DNA from 3 places in the Variovorax sp. LjRoot130 genome. Region 3 is predicted to be linked to each of the others. Evidence: predicted binding sites of a transcription regulator. Region 3 holds the regulator's gene; each other region holds the start of a gene.
What was found. The regulator LexA, encoded in region 3, represses DNA repair genes until DNA is damaged. The targets are predictions, from matches to a motif close to ACTGTATNNNNATACAGT.

Region 1: recA (recombinase RecA) is a predicted target of LexA. The motif match lies at 3,754-3,771, and genes of this name have one in related genera.
Region 2: ACSQ86_RS10545 (DNA topoisomerase IV subunit B) is a predicted target of LexA. The motif match lies at 2,047-2,064, and genes of this name have one in related genera.

What each region holds. Positions count from the first base shown of each region.
Region 1 is NZ_CAXURM020000001.1:5,749,778-5,755,220, forward strand. It holds gene sucC (ADP-forming succinate--CoA ligase subunit beta) at 1-1,011, opposite strand, end outside; gene argC (N-acetyl-gamma-glutamyl-phosphate reductase) at 1,203-2,132, shown strand; gene recX (recombination regulator RecX) at 2,163-2,612, opposite strand; gene recA (recombinase RecA) at 2,623-3,690, opposite strand; gene ACSQ86_RS28475 (MarR family winged helix-turn-helix transcriptional regulator) at 3,838-4,323, shown strand; gene ACSQ86_RS28480 (response regulator) at 4,348-5,019, shown strand; gene ACSQ86_RS28485 (sensor histidine kinase N-terminal domain-containing protein) at 5,036-5,443, shown strand, end outside.
Region 2 is NZ_CAXURM020000001.1:2,076,431-2,081,873, forward strand. It holds gene dapA (4-hydroxy-tetrahydrodipicolinate synthase) at 1-12, opposite strand, end outside; gene ACSQ86_RS10530 (class I SAM-dependent methyltransferase) at 17-544, opposite strand; gene ACSQ86_RS10535 (hypothetical protein) at 574-714, opposite strand; gene ACSQ86_RS10540 (MFS transporter) at 726-1,943, opposite strand; gene ACSQ86_RS10545 (DNA topoisomerase IV subunit B) at 2,098-4,074, shown strand; gene ACSQ86_RS10550 (lytic transglycosylase domain-containing protein) at 4,123-5,001, shown strand; gene ACSQ86_RS10555 (Kelch repeat-containing protein) at 5,008-5,443, shown strand, end outside.
Region 3 is NZ_CAXURM020000001.1:2,541,381-2,546,823, reverse strand. It holds gene kdsB (3-deoxy-manno-octulosonate cytidylyltransferase) at 1-345, shown strand, start outside; gene adk (adenylate kinase) at 469-1,125, shown strand; gene ACSQ86_RS12735 (DUF6152 family protein) at 1,126-1,599, opposite strand; gene ACSQ86_RS12730 (hypothetical protein) at 1,621-2,037, opposite strand; gene ACSQ86_RS12725 (asparaginase) at 2,042-3,037, opposite strand; gene lexA (transcriptional repressor LexA) at 3,112-3,786, shown strand; gene ACSQ86_RS12715 (hypothetical protein) at 3,903-4,211, shown strand; gene ACSQ86_RS12710 (D-2-hydroxyacid dehydrogenase family protein) at 4,331-5,338, shown strand; gene ACSQ86_RS12705 (MFS transporter) at 5,335-5,443, shown strand, end outside.

The DNA.
Region 1 (5,443 bases), 3.2 Mb from region 3:
CTTGCAAGCTGCGATCACGCCGGTAGCGATGGTGTCGCACTTCATGATGCCGCCGAAGATGTTGACCAGGATGGCCTCGACGTTCTTGTTCTTCAGCATGATCTTGAAGGCTTCGGTCACCTTCTCGGGGGTGGCGCCGCCGCCCACGTCGAGGAAGTTGGCCGGCTCGCCGCCGAACAGCTTGATGGTGTCCATGGTCGCCATGGCCAGGCCGGCGCCGTTCACCAGGCAGCCGATGTTGCCGTCCAGCGAGATGTAGGCGAGGTCGAACTTCGAGGCTTCGACTTCGGCCGCGTCTTCTTCGTCGAGGTCGCGCAGGGCCACGATATCGGGGTGGCGGAACAGCGCGTTGCTGTCGAAGTTGAACTTGGCGTCCAGGGCGATGATGTTGCCCTTGCTGTCACGGTTGAGCGGGTTGATCTCGACCAGCGAGGCATCCGTCTCCATGTAGCAGGTGTAGAGCTTCTTGAAGATGTCCACGGCTTGCGCGGTGGAATCGGCCGGGATGCCGATGCCGTCGGCGATCTGCTTGGCCTGTGCGTCGGTCAGTCCGTCCTTGGGGTCGGCGAAGACGGTGATGATCTTTTCGGGCGACGAATGCGCGACTTCCTCGATGTCCATGCCGCCTTCGCTGGAAGCGATGAAGGCCACCTTCTGCGTCGCGCGGTCGGTGACGGCCGAGACGTAGTATTCCTTCTGGATGTCGGCGCCGTCCTCGATGTAGAGGCGGCGAACCTTCTGGCCTTCGGGGCCGGTCTGGTGGGTCTTGAGCTGCATGCCGAGGATGTCGCCGGCGAGCTTCTTGACGTCGTCGATGCTCTTGGCGACCTTCACGCCGCCGCCCTTGCCGCGGCCGCCCGCGTGGATCTGGGCCTTGACCACCCACACGGGGCCGCCGAGTTTCTGGGCGGCTTCGACCGCCTCCTGCACCGTGTATGCCGGAATGCCTCGCGGCACAGGCACGCCGAACTTGGCAAGAATTTCCTTGCCTTGATACTCGTGAATCTTCATGAGGGTGTCTCTCGGAACGAGGTTGAGAACGGGAGAATTTGGCTGTTGTCCGCGGGCCACGGCGATTGGGGAATCGGGCGGCGGACAGCAGGCGACTGTATCATGGTGCGCCGCACCAACGGCCCGCCGTGGCTGCGGCCAATACGTAATTTCTTCTTACGCGACTTCCCAGGCAATCCGAGGCTTCCACCATGCCCAAGGTCTTCATCGACGGCGAAGCCGGCACCACCGGCCTCCAGATCCGCGAGCGGCTCCAGAAGATGCCGCAGATCGAACTCGTGAGCATCGCGCCGGAGCTGCGAAAGGACGTGGCCGCCAAGCGCGAGCTGATGGCCGGCGTCGACCTGGTGGTGCTCTGCCTGCACGACGATGCCGCGCGCGAGTCGGTGGCGCTCATCGACCAGCTCGAAGGCCAGGGCCGCCGCCCCAAGATCATCGACGCCTCGACCGCGCACCGCACCGCCGCAGGCTGGGTGTTCGGCTTCCCCGAACTGGTGGCCGGCCAGAAGGAGGCCGTGGCCAAGGCCGAGCGCGTGGCCAACCCCGGCTGCTACGCGACCGGCGCGATCGCCATCGTCCGCCCGCTGATCGATGCCGGCCTGCTGCCGGCCGACCATGCGATCGCCCTGCCCTCCGTCAGCGGCTACTCGGGCGGCGGCCGCACCATGATCGAGGCCTACGAGGGCGGAAAGGCACCGCTGTTCGAGACCTACGCGCTGGGCCTCAAGCACAAGCACATCCCCGAGATCATGAAGTACACCGGCCTCACGCGCCGGCCGGTGTTCATCCCCTCGGTCGGCAATTTCAAGCAAGGCATGCTGGTGCAGCTGCCGCTGCACCTGGACGAGCTGCCCGGCCGGCCCAAGGCGGGCGACCTGCAGGAGGCGCTGGCCGCGCACTACGCGAAGAGCAACACGCCCGAAAAGTTCGTGAAGGTGCTGCCGCCCACCGAGGACGGCAAGATCGACGCCCTCGCGCTCAACGACACCAACGAGCTCGAGATCCGCGTGTTCCCGAACGAGGACCACCGCCATGCCGTCGTCATCGCGCGGCTGGACAACCTGGGCAAGGGCGCCAGCGGCGCCGCGGTGCAGAACCTCAAGCTGATGCTGGGGCTGTAAGCCCGCGCAGCTGCATTTCGCGGCTGACCCTCACTCGTTAGGGTCGTACCGCAAGACCTTTGCCACGACGGCGCCGGCAAATCCACGCGCCAGCAAAAAGCGCGTCTGCTTCGCGCGCTCCGCCGCGTCATGCGGCAGCGTGCCGAAGCGCTGCCGCCACACTTCGAGCGCACGGTCGAACTCGCTGCCCGAGAGGCTTGCGAGCGCTTCGGCCACCGCTTCGGGCGCAACGCCCTTGTGCAGCAGCTCCTGGCGCACGCGCGCGGCGCCGTGCCGTGCCGCGCGCTGGTGCAGCACCGACTGCACCACCCTCGCCTCGCTGATGAAGTCTTTGGCGGCCAGCTCGTCGAGCGCGCGCGCCAGCGTGCCGGGCTCTTCTTCGTACCTGGCCAGCTTGCGCTCGAGCTCGCTGCGCGAATGCTCGCGCTGGCTCAGGAGACGCAGGGCGCGGCCTTTGAGAGAAGGAGCGCTGAAAGCCATTGCACGAGGCTTACTTCTCGGCGGGCGTGACGTCTGCCGCTTCGGCCAGAAGCGGAATGCCCAGCGATTCGCGCACCTTGTTCTCGATCTCGCGCGAGAGCGCCGGGTTCTCGCGCAGGAACTCGCGCGCGTTGTCGCGGCCCTGCCCGATCTTCTCGCCGTTGTAGGCGTACCAGGCGCCCGACTTGTCGACGATCTTGGCGTTCACGCCCATGTCGATGATTTCGCCCTCGCGGCTGATGCCTTCGCCGAACAGGATGTCGAACTCGGCCGTCTTGAAGGGCGGCGAAACCTTGTTCTTCACCACCTTGACCTTGGTCTCGTTGCCGATCGCCTCGTCGCCCTTCTTGATGGTGCCGATGCGGCGAATGTCCAGGCGCACCGAGGCGTAGAACTTCAGCGCATTGCCGCCGGTGGTGGTTTCGGGCGAGCCGAACATCACGCCGATCTTCATGCGGATCTGGTTGATGAAGATGACCATGCAGTTGGTCTTCTTGATGGTGGCGGTGAGCTTGCGCAGCGCCTGGCTCATCAGGCGGGCCTGCAGGCCGGGCAGCGAGTCGCCCATTTCGCCTTCGATTTCGGCCTTGGGCGTGAGCGCGGCGACCGAGTCGATCACGATCAGGTCGACCGCGCCGGAGCGCACCAGCGAATCGACGATTTCCAGCGCCTGCTCGCCGGTGTCGGGCTGGCTGATCAGCAGGTCCGACAGGTTCACGCCGAGCTTCTGCGCGTACTGCACGTCGAGCGCGTGCTCGGCATCGACGAAGGCGCAGGTGCCGGCCTGGCGCTGCATCTCGGCGATGACCTGCAGCGTGAGCGTGGTCTTGCCCGAGGATTCCGGACCGTAGATCTCGATCACGCGGCCGCGTGGCAGGCCGCCGACGCCGAGCGCGATGTCGAGGCCGAGCGAGCCGGTGGAAACCACCTGGATGTCTTCCAGCGCCTCGCCCTCGCCCAGCCGCATGATCGTGCCCTTGCCGAACTGCTTTTCGATCTGGGCGAGCGCGGCCTGCAGGGCCTTGGCCTTTTCGCTGCCTGCGACCGAGATGCTGGTGCCTTTGACGAGTGCGTCCATGTGGAAATCTCCTTGAATATCAACGGGTTGTGTTGGGTTCATTCAATCTGCTTTTAATCACAGGCTGGATGCTTGAACAGTAGTGTAGGGGTTGATGGATTCGAGTGAACCCATTTTTTGGTCAGTTTGCTTTACTATCGATGAGCCGTGACGGACCCTGCATTTCCGATCGACCCCGACGCTTGGCGCCAAACCCACCTGGGCCGCCTGCTGGGCCATGCCATGCGCCGCTTCGACGAGCGCGTGCTGGCGCTGATGGCGCACGATGCCGACGTGCCGCTGGCGCTGTCGAACCTCGCGGCGCGCGCGCAGGTGAGCGCGGCGCACATCCACATCACGCGCCATCTGTCGCGCGAAGGCTCGCGCCTGACCGAACTCGCCGAGCGCGCCGGCATGACCAAGCAGGCCATGGGCACGCTGGTCGACCAGTGCGAGGCCTGGGGCCTGGTGACGCGCGGCCCCGACCCGCTCGATGCGCGCGCGCGGCGGGTGCTGTTCACGGCCGACGGCCTCGCCTGGCTGGAAGCCTTCCGCCATGCCGTGGCGCAGGCAGAAAAAGAGTTCCGCGCCAGCGTCGGCGACGAGATCGCCACCGTGGTAACCATCGGTCTCGAAGCCTATGCCGCGGCCTAGAATCCCAGCGTCTGGAGACACGCCATGCGAATACTGATTGCGGAAGACGACCAGGTGCTGGCGGATGCCCTGCTGCGCAGTCTGCGCACCTCGGGCTCGGCCGTCGACCATGTGGCGACCGGTTCGCAGGCCGATGCCGCGCTGATGACCAACAGCGAATTCGATCTGCTGATCCTCGACCTCGGCCTGCCCAACATGCACGGCCTCGAAATCTTGAAGCGGCTGCGCGCCCGCGGCTCGCAGCTGCCGGTGCTGGTGCTGACGGCGGCCGACAGCGTCGAGGAACGCGTCAAGGGCCTGGACTACGGCGCCGACGACTACATGGCCAAGCCCTTCTCGCTGCAGGAACTCGAGGCGCGCGTGCGCGCGCTCACGCGGCGCGGCATGGGCGCCACCAGCAATGCGATCAAGCACGGCCCGCTGGTCTACGACCAGGCCGGCCGCGTGGCGACCATCGATGGCAAGATGATCGAGCTCTCGGCGCGCGAACTCGGCCTGCTCGAGGTGCTGCTGCAGCGCGCCGGCCGGCTGGTGAGCAAGGACCAGCTGGTCGAGCGGCTGTGCGAATGGGGCGAGGAAGTGAGCCTCAACGCGATCGAGGTCTACATCCATCGGCTGCGCAAGAAGATCGAAAAGGGCCCGATCCACATTGCCACCGTGCGCGGCCTTGGCTACTGCCTCGAGAAGATCCCGTGATTCCCCTGAGCCTTCGGTGAAGCTCTTCCAGCGCGCACAGCGCTCCCTTTTCGGCGAGATCCTCGATTGGATGCTCACGCCGCTGCTGCTGCTGGTGCCGGTCAGCATCGGCGTCACCTGGCTGGTCGCGCAGGGCATCGCCAACGCGCCCTTCGACCGCGAACTGCAACACAACCTCCGCACGCTGGCGAAGCTGGTGAACCTGCAGCAGGGCGCGGCGCAGTTCGTGCTGCCGCAGGCGGCGCGCGAGATCCTGCGCGGCGACGACGCCGACCGCGTGTACTACCAGGTGCTGGACGGGCATGGCGAGCTGCTGAGCGGCGAGCGCGACGTCCCATTTCCCCATACCGACGAGCCGCCGGTGACGGGCACCGTGTACCTGCGCGACGGCGAGATGCACGGCAAGCCGGTGCGTGTGGCCTCG
Region 2 (5,443 bases), 460 kb from region 3:
AAAAGCAGACATTCTACTAACTGGCGGCGGGCCCTCGGAGCGGGTAGCGCGGCGGCGTTCCGGGCGAGTGGATGGCGGGCCGGACGGCCGCGATCCGCTGCATGAAGCGCTCCGGCTGTGCCAGGAAGCCATCCTCGTAAGCCACGACCCGCAGGCCCGCGCAGGCGCCGAGCAGTTCGCCCGGCTGCAGCAGGAAATCGGGCCGCGAGGGCTTGCCCACGGTCTCGTTGCTCGCGGCGAAGGTTTCGTAGAGCAGCACGCCGCCGGGCGCGACCGCGGCGACGATGTCGGGCAGGCGCGGCCGCCAGAGGTAGTTGGTGACGATCACCGCCCCGAATACCCGGCCGCCAAGGGGCCAGGGCCCGGACTCGATGTCGGCCAGCACAGCCTGCCCGAACTCGGCCGCCGAAGCGATGGCTTCCGGCGACCGGTCCACGCCCGTCACCGGATGCCCGCGCTCGGCGAACCAGCGCATGTGCCGCCCCGCACCGCAGGCCACGTCGAGCACGGCGGCGCCGGGCGCCAGCAGGTGCGACCAGCGCACGATCCAGGGGGAGGGCGGGAGGTCGTGGCTCAGAAGCAGGCCCAGATCTGGTCTACCAGCGTCACGAGGAAGCCGGGGCGCGTGTAAAGCGCGAACACGCCCAGCAGCGCCAGCACCGCCGCGCCCAGCCAGCCGGCTTGCACGAGGTGATGGAGTGTGTTGGGGCGCATGGCGAAGGATCTCAGGCCGGCTGAGGAACCGGGCGCGCGATCGCGCCTTCCTTGACCGGCAGGTTGACCAGCGCTGCGAACACGCCGAGCGCGATTGCGAGGTACCAGACGATGTCGTAGCTGCCGGTGCTGTCGTAGAGATAGCCGCCGAGCCAGACGCCGAGGAAGGAGCCGACCTGGTGGCTCAGGAACACGAAGCCGCCCAGCATCGACAGGTGCGCCACGCCGAAGATCTGGGCCACGATGCCGCTGGTCAGCGGCACGGTCGACAACCACAGGAAGCCCATCGCGCTCGCGAACACGTACACCGTGAGCGGCGTGATCGGCGTCAGCAGGAAGATCGCGATCGCCGCCGCACGGCTGAAGTAGATGGCGGCCAGCAGCTTGCGCTTGGCCAGCCGGGCCCCGAGCGAGCCTGCGACGTAGGTGCCGAAGACATTGAACAGCCCGACCAGCGCCAGCGCATAGCTCGCCACCTCGGGCGACAGCCCCTTGTCGCGCAGGTAGCTCGGCATGTGCACGCCGACGAACGCCAACTGGAAGCCGCAGACGAAATAGCCCGCCATCAGCAGCACGAAGCTCGGGTACTTGAACGCCTCGTGCACCGCCTGCAGGATGGTCTGGTCGCGGTGCGCGACGGCTGCGTGGCCGACACGCGGCTCGCGCAGGCCGAAAGCGAGCGGCACGATCAGGAGCACCATGAGCGCCAGCACCAGCAGGGCCGTGTGCCAGCCGAAGCCCGCGATCAGGTGGCCCTCGACCGGCACCATGAGGAACTGCCCGAAGGAGCCGGCCGCGGCGGCCACCCCCATGGCCCAGGAGCGCCGCTCCACCGGAATCTGGCGGCCGATCACGCCGTAGATCACGGCGTAGGTGGTGCCGGCCTGCGCGGCGCCGATCAGCACGCCGGCCGTCAGCGCGAAGAGCAGCGGCGTGGGCGAGAGCGCCATGCCCGCGAGGCCCAGGGCGTAGAACACCGCGCCCATCACCAGCACGCGAAAGGCGCCCAGCTTGTCGGCCAGCATGCCGGCGAAGACGCCGATGACGCCCCAGGACAGGTTCTGGATCGCGATCGCGAGCGAGAAGCCTTGGCGCGACCAGCCCTGTTCCTGCGTGATCGGCTGCAGCCAGAGGCCGAAGCCGTGGCGGATGCCCATGGAGAGGGTGACGATCATGGCGCCGCAAAACAGGACTTGCTTGAGCGACAGCGGCTTGAGGGTGGAATTCATTCCAGGCAATGTATCCAAAGCCGGAGCAGCCGCATGGCACGGCGGCGACGGGGATTGTTGATATTTTCGGGCCGCGCTGATGCGGCGGCGGCATCAGAGGGCTTCTGTATGTCCATACAGGGTTTTCGCCGGGCCACGCATACAATCCGCCCCCATGGCGACCCTCAGCAAGACTCCCCCGGCCTATTCGGAAGGCTCGATCCGCGTTCTCAAGGGCCTCGAGCCCGTCAAGCAGCGACCGGGCATGTACACCCGCACGGACAACCCGCTGCACATCATCCAGGAAGTGCTGGACAACGCCGCCGACGAGGCGCTCGCGGGCTACGGCAAGAAGATCAAGGTCACGCTGCACGCGGACGGCTCGGTCAGCGTCGAGGACGATGGCCGCGGCATCCCCTTCGGCCTGCATCCTGAAGAAAAGGCGCCGGTGGTCGAACTGGTGTTCACCCGGCTGCACGCGGGCGGCAAGTTCGACAAGGGCTCGGGCGGTGCCTACAGCTTCTCGGGCGGCCTGCACGGCGTGGGCGTGTCGGTGACCAATGCGCTGTCGAAGCGGCTCGAGGTCCAGTCCTTTCGCGAAGGCAAGGCAGCGCAGCTCGCGTTCTCCGGCGGCGACGTGATCGAGCCGCTGGTGGTGCGCGCCAACGACGGCGGCGACCGCAAGCAGGGCACCACGGTGCGCGCCTGGCCGGACGCCAAGTACTTCGAATCGCCCCAGCTTCCGATCCACGAGCTGACCCATCTGCTGCGCAGCAAGGCCGTGCTGATGCCGGGCGTCACCGTCACGCTGGTGGTCGAGAAGACCAAGGAAACGCAGCAGTGGCTCTACAAGGGCGGTCTGCGCGACTACCTGATGCAGGAGCTCAACGGCGACCCGGTGATCCCGCTGTTCGAAGGCGCGGGCCATGCCGACAAGAACGCCGACAACTTCGCCGAGGGCGAGGGCGCCGAGTGGTGCGTCGCCTTCACCGAGGAAGGCCAGCCGGTGCGTGAGAGCTACGTCAACCTCATTCCCACCAGCGCCGGTGGCACGCATGAGAGCGGTCTGCGCGACGGCCTGTTTAACGCGGTCAAGAGCTTCATCGAACTGCATTCGCTGCTGCCCAAGGGCGTGAAGCTGCTGCCGGAGGACGTGTTCGCGCGCGCCTCGTACGTGCTCTCGGCCAAGGTGCTCGATCCGCAGTTCCAGGGCCAGATCAAGGAGCGGCTCAATTCGCGCGACGCCGTGCGGCTGGTGTCCAGCTTCGTGCGGCCGGCGCTGGAGCTGTGGCTCAACCAGCACGTCGATTACGGCAGGAGGCTCGCCGAGCTGGCCATCAAGGCCGCGCAGACACGCCAGAAGGCCGGCCAGAAGGTCGAGAAGCGCAAGGGTTCGGGCGTGGCCGTGCTGCCCGGCAAGCTGACCGACTGCGAGAGCAAGGACATCGCCCACAACGAGGTGTTCCTGGTCGAGGGCGATTCGGCCGGCGGCAGCGCCAAGATGGGCCGCGACAAGGAAAGCCAGGCCATCCTGCCGCTGCGCGGCAAGGTGCTCAACACCTGGGAAGTGGAGCGCGACCGCCTCTTCGCCAACACCGAAATCCATGACATCTCGGTCGCGATCGGCATCGATCCGCACGGCCCCGAGGACACGCCCGACATGTCGGGCCTGCGCTACGGCAAGGTCTGCATCCTGAGCGATGCCGACGTCGACGGCTCGCACATCCAGGTGCTGCTCCTGACGCTGTTCTTCCGCCATTTCCCGAAACTGATCGAAACCGGTCACGTGTATGTCGCCAAGCCGCCGCTCTTCCGCGTCGACGCGCCGGCGCGCGGCAAGAAGCCGGCCTCGAAGGTCTACGCGCTCGACGAGGGCGAACTGGTCGCCATCCTCGACAAGCTGCGCAAGGACGGCGTGCGCGAAGGCGCCTGGAGCATCAGCCGCTTCAAGGGCCTGGGCGAAATGAGCGCCGAGCAGCTGTGGGAGACGACCCTCAACCCCGACACGCGGCGACTGCTGCAGGTGCGCCTGGGCCGCTTCGACGTCTCGGGCACGCAGGGCGAGATCACCAAGCTGATGGGCAAGGGCGAGGCCGCGGCGCGACGCGAGTTGATGGAGCTGCGGGCCGACGATGTCGAGGTCGATGTTTGAGCGCGTGACGCAGTAGGCGTTCGCGCCGAAAATGCGTCTCTGACCCCCATGCGCACCCTTGGCCGTTTCCTCCCATTGCTGCTGGCCCTGCTGCTGTCGATGACGCAGCCGCTCGCGCACGCGGCCGACATCTTTGGCTACGTCGACGAGCGGGGCGTCGCGCATTTCGCGCCCGAAAAGCTCGACGAGCGCTACCAGCTGTTCTTCCGCGGCGGACAGAGCTTCGACACGGCGGACGGCATCGGTCCGCTTTTGCGCGGACGCACCGGCAGGATCGACGGCAAGGTGCCGCGCGCCTCGCAGACCCTGCTCGCGCTGTTCGAGGCCTCGCCCAGCTACAAGCCCGCGCAGGGAGCGTTGCGCGAAGCCGCCAGGCGCCATGCGATCGACTACGAACTGCTGCAGGCCTTGATCGCCACCGAGTCGGGCTTCGATGCGCAGGCCGTGTCGCCCAAGGGCGCGCTCGGCCTCATGCAATTGATGCCGGCCACCGCGCAGCGCTACGGCGTGCAGGCCGACAAGCGCGGCTCGCTCGAGAAGAAGCTGTTCGACCCGCGCATCAACATCGCTGCCGGCTCGCGCTACCTGAGCGACCTGATCGAGATGTTCCCCGGCGACATCGAGCTCGCGCTTGCGGCCTACAACGCGGGCGAGGGCGCGGTGCAGCGCGCCGGCAACAAGATACCGAACTACCGCGAGACGCAGAACTACGTGAAGACGGTGCTGCAGCTCTACGCCTATCTCAAGCCTTCGGCGGCCGCAGGCCGCGGCGGCAAGGCGCCGGGGCGCGTGCGCATGGAACTTGCGCCGCCGCGCGGCGGTGCGCTGGGCCGCGGCAACATGCCGCCGGATTCGCGGGGCGTGCCCGCGGTGCCTTCGCTGCCCGAGCCGCCGCAGGGGCTGAGGCTCGATCCCGCCCTGTCCTGAAGCTCGATGCAGCGCCGAAACTTCGTTCTCGCCACCGCGCTGGCCGCCACGACCGGTGCGGCGCGCGCGCAGCACCATCTGCCCGTGGCCCCGTCCTCGGCCGAACCCTACGCCAGGCTGCAGGGCGGCGTGCCGCACCACATGACGCCGGAGCAGGAGGCACAGCGCGTCACCGACAGCCCGGCGCCGGCCGGCGCGCCGGGCCGCTGGGTGCCGCGCGCGGCCCTGCCGATCCCGCGCAGCGAGATGGCCTGGGCCACGGCCGCGCAAGGCCGCATGCACGTGGTCGGCGGCTACGGCGAAGGCGCGGTCAACCGCGACTACCACCACATCTACGATCCGGCCGCCGACCGCTGGCTCGACGGCGCGCCGCTGCCGCGCGGCGCCAACCACGTCGCGGTGGCGGCCGAGGGCGGGCGCGTCTATGCCCTCGGCGGCTTCG
Region 3 (5,443 bases):
AACGTCGTGAAAGCCGTGCTCGACGCACAGGGCAATGCGCTCTACTTCAGTCGCGCACCGATTCCCTGGTGGCGCGACGGCTTCGCGAAAGGCGGCGTGACGGCGCTGCCGCAGTCACCCGCAGCGCTGCGCCATATCGGCATCTACGGCTACCGCGCCGGCTTCGTACGGCAGTTTCCCAGCCTGCCGCCGGCACCGGTCGAAGCCACGGAGGCACTGGAGCAGCTGCGCGCACTGTGGCACGGGCACCGCATCGCCGTGCACGTGAGCGCCCATGCGCCCGGGCCGGGCATCGACACGCCGGAAGATCTGGAACGCGTCCGCGCACTGCTCTCCAACGCCTGATTTCGTCCCCGCGCAGGCCAAGTCGGCCGCGGAGCGCGTGCTATCCTCGACGCAACTCCGCCCTGCGATCTCCCTCGTGAAACGCATGGCGCGACAGAAATCGAAGAACCGTCCGAGGACACCATGAGACTGATTTTGTTGGGCGCCCCCGGGGCAGGCAAAGGCACGCAGGCAGCCTTCATTTGCCAGAAATACGGCATTCCTCAAATCTCGACCGGCGACATGCTGCGCGCCGCCGTCAAGGCCGGCACACCGCTCGGGCTCCAGGCCAAGGCCGTGATGGATGCCGGCGCCCTGGTGAGCGACGACCTGATCATCAACCTCGTCAAGGAACGCATCGCGTTGCCGGACTGCACCCAGGGCTTTCTGTTCGACGGCTTCCCGCGCACCATTCCGCAAGCCGAGGCCATGCGCTCGGCGGGCGTCAAGATCGACTACGTGCTCGAGATCGACGTGCCTTTTGCCGACATCATCGAACGCATGAGCGGGCGCCGCTCGCATCCGGCGTCGGGGCGCATCTACCACATCAAGTTCAACCCGCCGAAGACCGAAGGCAAGGACGACCTCACGGGCGAAGACCTGATCCAGCGCGAGGACGACAAGGAAGAAACCGTGCGCAAGCGGCTCGAGGTCTACAGCCAGCAGACCCGGCCGTTGGTCGACTACTACTCGGCCTGGGCCAAGGCGGACCCGGCCGCAGCGCCGAAGTACCGCGCCATCAGCGGCGTCGGCACGGTCGACGAGATCACTCAGCGCGCGCTGGGCGCCCTCGGCAGCTGATCAGGCCGGGCTGGAGCGCAGCCCGTAGACCTTGCCGTCGGCGAACAGGTATTCGACGCGCATCACCGGCTCGCCCTTTTCTTCCTTGAAGGTGAAGCCCACTGCCGAGATGGTCGCGCCGGACTTGATCTCCGAAACCTTCCAGGCCTCCATTCGCGTCAGCGGCGCGAGTTCGAGCGTCCACTGGCGATCGGCGCGGCGCGGCGCGGTCGCCTTGGCAAGAAGTCCGGGGCCATCGACCGGCGCGCTCTGCGCGGGCGGCTGTCGCGTTGCGAGGTCTGCCGGCACCTTGAGACCCGGCGGAACCTCGATCACCAGCTCGGCATGCGGGTTCTGCCAACGCGCGCGCACGACCTTTCCTTCCAGGTAGAGCGGACGCTCCTGGTCGAAGCTGCTCCAGCCGTGGTGCGCCCAGGCGAACGGCGCCGCGACGGGAAGGGATGCGGCGGCGATGACGATGCTGCGACGTTTCATCGGAAAAACTCCTTCTTCTCTTCAGTACGCGATCCAGCGGCCGCAGAACACGACGGCCAGCCAGATCGCAGTGGCCAACAACATCTGTACCCGCGCCAGCGCGTCGAGTTTGCGCAAGGACCTTCGCGCGTGGAACCAGCCCGCGTTGCATCCGGCGGCCAGCAACAATCCCATCTTGATCACGAAGGCCCGGTTGGCGAGCAGTTCGGCCGGCTGGGTCGCGAACATCAGCGAGCCGCTGGCCGCCGCCAGCGTGAAGCCGCAGAGCGCGATCGACAGCGACAGCCTGGCCATCGCCTGCACCGGCAAGGCAGCCGCACGTCCGAACACCCGCAGCTCGAGCGCCACGAGATTGCCGAGCAGGAGTGCGATACCGATGATGTGCACCGCCTCCAGCGCCGGATAGGCCCACGAGTGCGATTGCAGAGCGCTGAACATGGCCTCAATCGGCGGCCGGCTGATCTGCCATCAGCTCCAGCACCAGCGCGATGCGCGCCTTGACGGGAGTCAGTGCGCCCGCGTCACGCAAGAGTGCATTCGGCGCCGGCAGGATGCGGCCCTGCGTGCATCGCGTGGCGCGCACGACCGCGATGCCGGCAGCCTGCGCCCGCAGCGCGGCTTCTTCCAGCGCACGGTGCAAGGTGCCGTTGCCGGTGGCCGCGAGCACCAGGCCCTCTACCGGCTCGGCGGCGCCGGACTGGCGCTCGCGAATCAGTGTGTCGATCAGGCTGCCGCGCGCCTCCGCATGACTCATCACGATTTCCACATGGGGCCAGCGGGCGGCATTCGTCATCTGTTCGAAGAGCTCGCGCGCATCTTGTTGCGACGATACCGGCCAGCTTCGGAGGCCGCGCACCGCGCCCTCCTCCACATAGGCCACCGGTCCCGCATCGCCGGAGTCGAAGGCGTCGAGCCGGTAGGTGTGGACCTTCTGGACATCGAAGGCGCTGTGCACCGTGCCCGCGCAGACGGCCACCACGCCCAGCGCGCCGGGGCTGGACGCGACCGCGATCGCATCGCGCACGTTCTGCGGGCCGTCTGGCGACAGCGCGGTCGCGGGCCGCATCGCGCAGGTCAGAACCACCGGCTTCGACGGAGCCAGCACCGACTGCAGGAAGAAGGCTGTTTCCTCCAGCGTGTCGGTGCCATGGGTGATCACGAGGCCCGCTACGTCGGGCTCGGCGAGCCAATGGGCGCAGCGCTCGGCCAGCGTACGCCAGATCGCAAAGCTCATGTCCTTGCTGTCAATCTGCGCCACTTGCTCGGCCGCGAGTGCGATGCCTTCGGGCGCCTCGATGCCGCCCAGCAGTTCCGTCACGCCTACTTGCCCGGCCGTGTAGCCGATGTTGTCGCCGGCCGCCGTAGCGCGGCCGGCGATGGTGCCGCCGGTGCCCAGAACGATCACGCGGCGCTTGCCTTCTCGAAGGGTATCGACCATGTCTTGCCAAACTTCCGGAAACTGGTTAAAAATACAGGTACTGGATATTCAGCCAGTGCCGCAAGGAGTCATCAATGCAGTTCGCCGTCAAGCTTACCGCCCGCCAGCAGCAGATTCTGGACTTGATCCAGAGCGCCATCGCGCGCACCGGCGCCCCGCCCACGCGTGCCGAGATCGCCGCCGAACTGGGCTTCAAGTCGGCCAATGCGGCCGAAGAACATTTGCAGGCCCTGGCACGCAAAGGCGTGATCGAACTCGTGAGCGGCACCTCGCGCGGCATCCGCCTCAAGGGCGACGCACTGCGCTCGCTGAACGAATCGCGCAACAACCAATTCTCCCTGTCGCTGCCCGGCATGGCCCAGCTCGCGCTGCCGCTGATCGGCCGTGTGGCTGCAGGCTCGCCCATCCTCGCGCAGGAGCACGTCGACCAGACCTACTACGTCGAGAACACCCTGTTCCAGCGCCAGCCCGACTATCTGCTCAAGGTGCGTGGCATGTCCATGCGCGACGCCGGCATCATGGATGGCGACCTGCTGGCGGTGCAAGCCACCAAGGAAGCCCGCAACGGCCAGATCGTGGTGGCCCGGCTGGGCGACGAAGTCACGGTCAAGCGCCTCAAGCGCAACAAGCAGGTCATCGAGCTGCATGCCGAAAACCCCGACTACCCCACCATCGTCGTTCAGCCCGGCGAGCCTTTCGAGATCGAAGGCTTGGCCGTAGGCCTGATCCGCAACACGATGCTCATGTAGGGGGTCCAAACCCCGGCCGCGACAGGTGGCGGGCGTATGGCCGAGGGCCATCACCCTGTAGCAGCCGATGAAAGCAATCCTGCCTGTGTTCAACCTCTGACTTTTCTGGAGTTCACATGGGAATCGCTCTTCTCAGCCTTGCTGATCTGTTCATGCCGCTGCAATCGCTGGCCGATCGCTGGATGCCTTCGCGCCGCAGGCGTTCGTCCGGCCTTCGCTATGTCGGCATTCGGCCCAGCTGTGCCTCTGCACCCGCGCCGACGCGTCCCCTGCGCGTGGTGCGCACGGTCGATGCGCAGCGCCCCGGCCAGAACGCGGGCCGCGTCGTGATCTCGGGCCGCATGGCGGACGTCTGCGCCGAACTCGATCGGCTGGCCGCCCTGGAAGCGGCGGACACCGTGCCGCGCGCCAGCCGCCTGCATTGAGCGAGGCGATGCCGATCGGCAATTGAAGCCGTACCGAGCCTGGGTTATCCCCGGGCAGCGTGCGCCTGTGGAACGCAGGGCACGGAGTACGCGGATGGTGCGAGGCACAATGGCATGCCATGAACATTGTGATCCTCGACGACTACCAGGACGCGGTGCGCAAGCTGCGCTGCGCTTCCAAGCTCGACGCGTACGCGGCCAAGGTCTACACCAACACGGTCAAAGGCATCGGGCAGCTCTCGGTGCGGCTCAAGGATGCCGACGTGATCGTGCTGATCCGTGAACGCACACAGATCTCTCGCCAGCTGATCGAGAAGCTCCCCAAGCTCAAGCTCATCTCGCAGACCGGCCGGGTCGGCAGCCACATCGACGTGCATGCGTGCACCGAGCAAGGCATCGCGGTGGCCGAAGGCACGGGCTCGCCGCTGGCGCCGGCCGAACTCACCTGGGCGCTGATCATGACGGCGATGCGCCGCTTGCCGCAGTACATCAGCAACCTCAAGCATGGCGCCTGGCAGCAGTCGGGCCTCAAGTCGGCTTCGATGCCTCCCAATTTCGGGCTCGGCTCGGTGCTCAAGGGCAAGACGCTTTGCATCTGGGGCTATGGGCGCATCGGCCAGCTGGTCGCACGCTATGGGCAGGCCTTCGGCATGCAGGTGGTGATCTGGGGCCGCGAGGAGAGCTGCGCCAGGGCACGGTCCGACGGCTTTCAGGTGGCACCGAACCGGGACATCTTTTTCAGCGTGGCCGACGTGCTGTCGATCCATCTGCGGCTGGCGGAGGAAACACGGGGCCTGGTCACCCTCGAGGATCTGTCGCGCATGAAGCCCACCGCACTGTTCGTCAACACCTCGCGCGCCGAGCTGGTCGAACAGGACGCGCTGCTCGCAGCCCTCAACCGCGGCCGGCCCGGGCTGGCGGCCGTCGACGTGTTCGAGAGCGAGCCGCCGCTGCAAGGCCATGCGCTGCTGCGCCTGGAGAACTGCATCTGCACCCCGCACATCGGCTACGTCGAGCAGGACAGCTACGAGATGTACTTCGGCCAGGCCTTCGACAACGTCGTCAGCTTCATCAAGGGCAACCCCACCAACATCGTGAATCCGGGCGCACTGCAGGTCCGCCGTTGAAACAGCCTGCGCTGCCGGCAGCTTTGTGGGCCCTGCTGGCGGGCAACTTCGTGATCGGGACGGGCGTGATGGTGGTGCCCGGCACGCTCAACGAACTCAGCACCT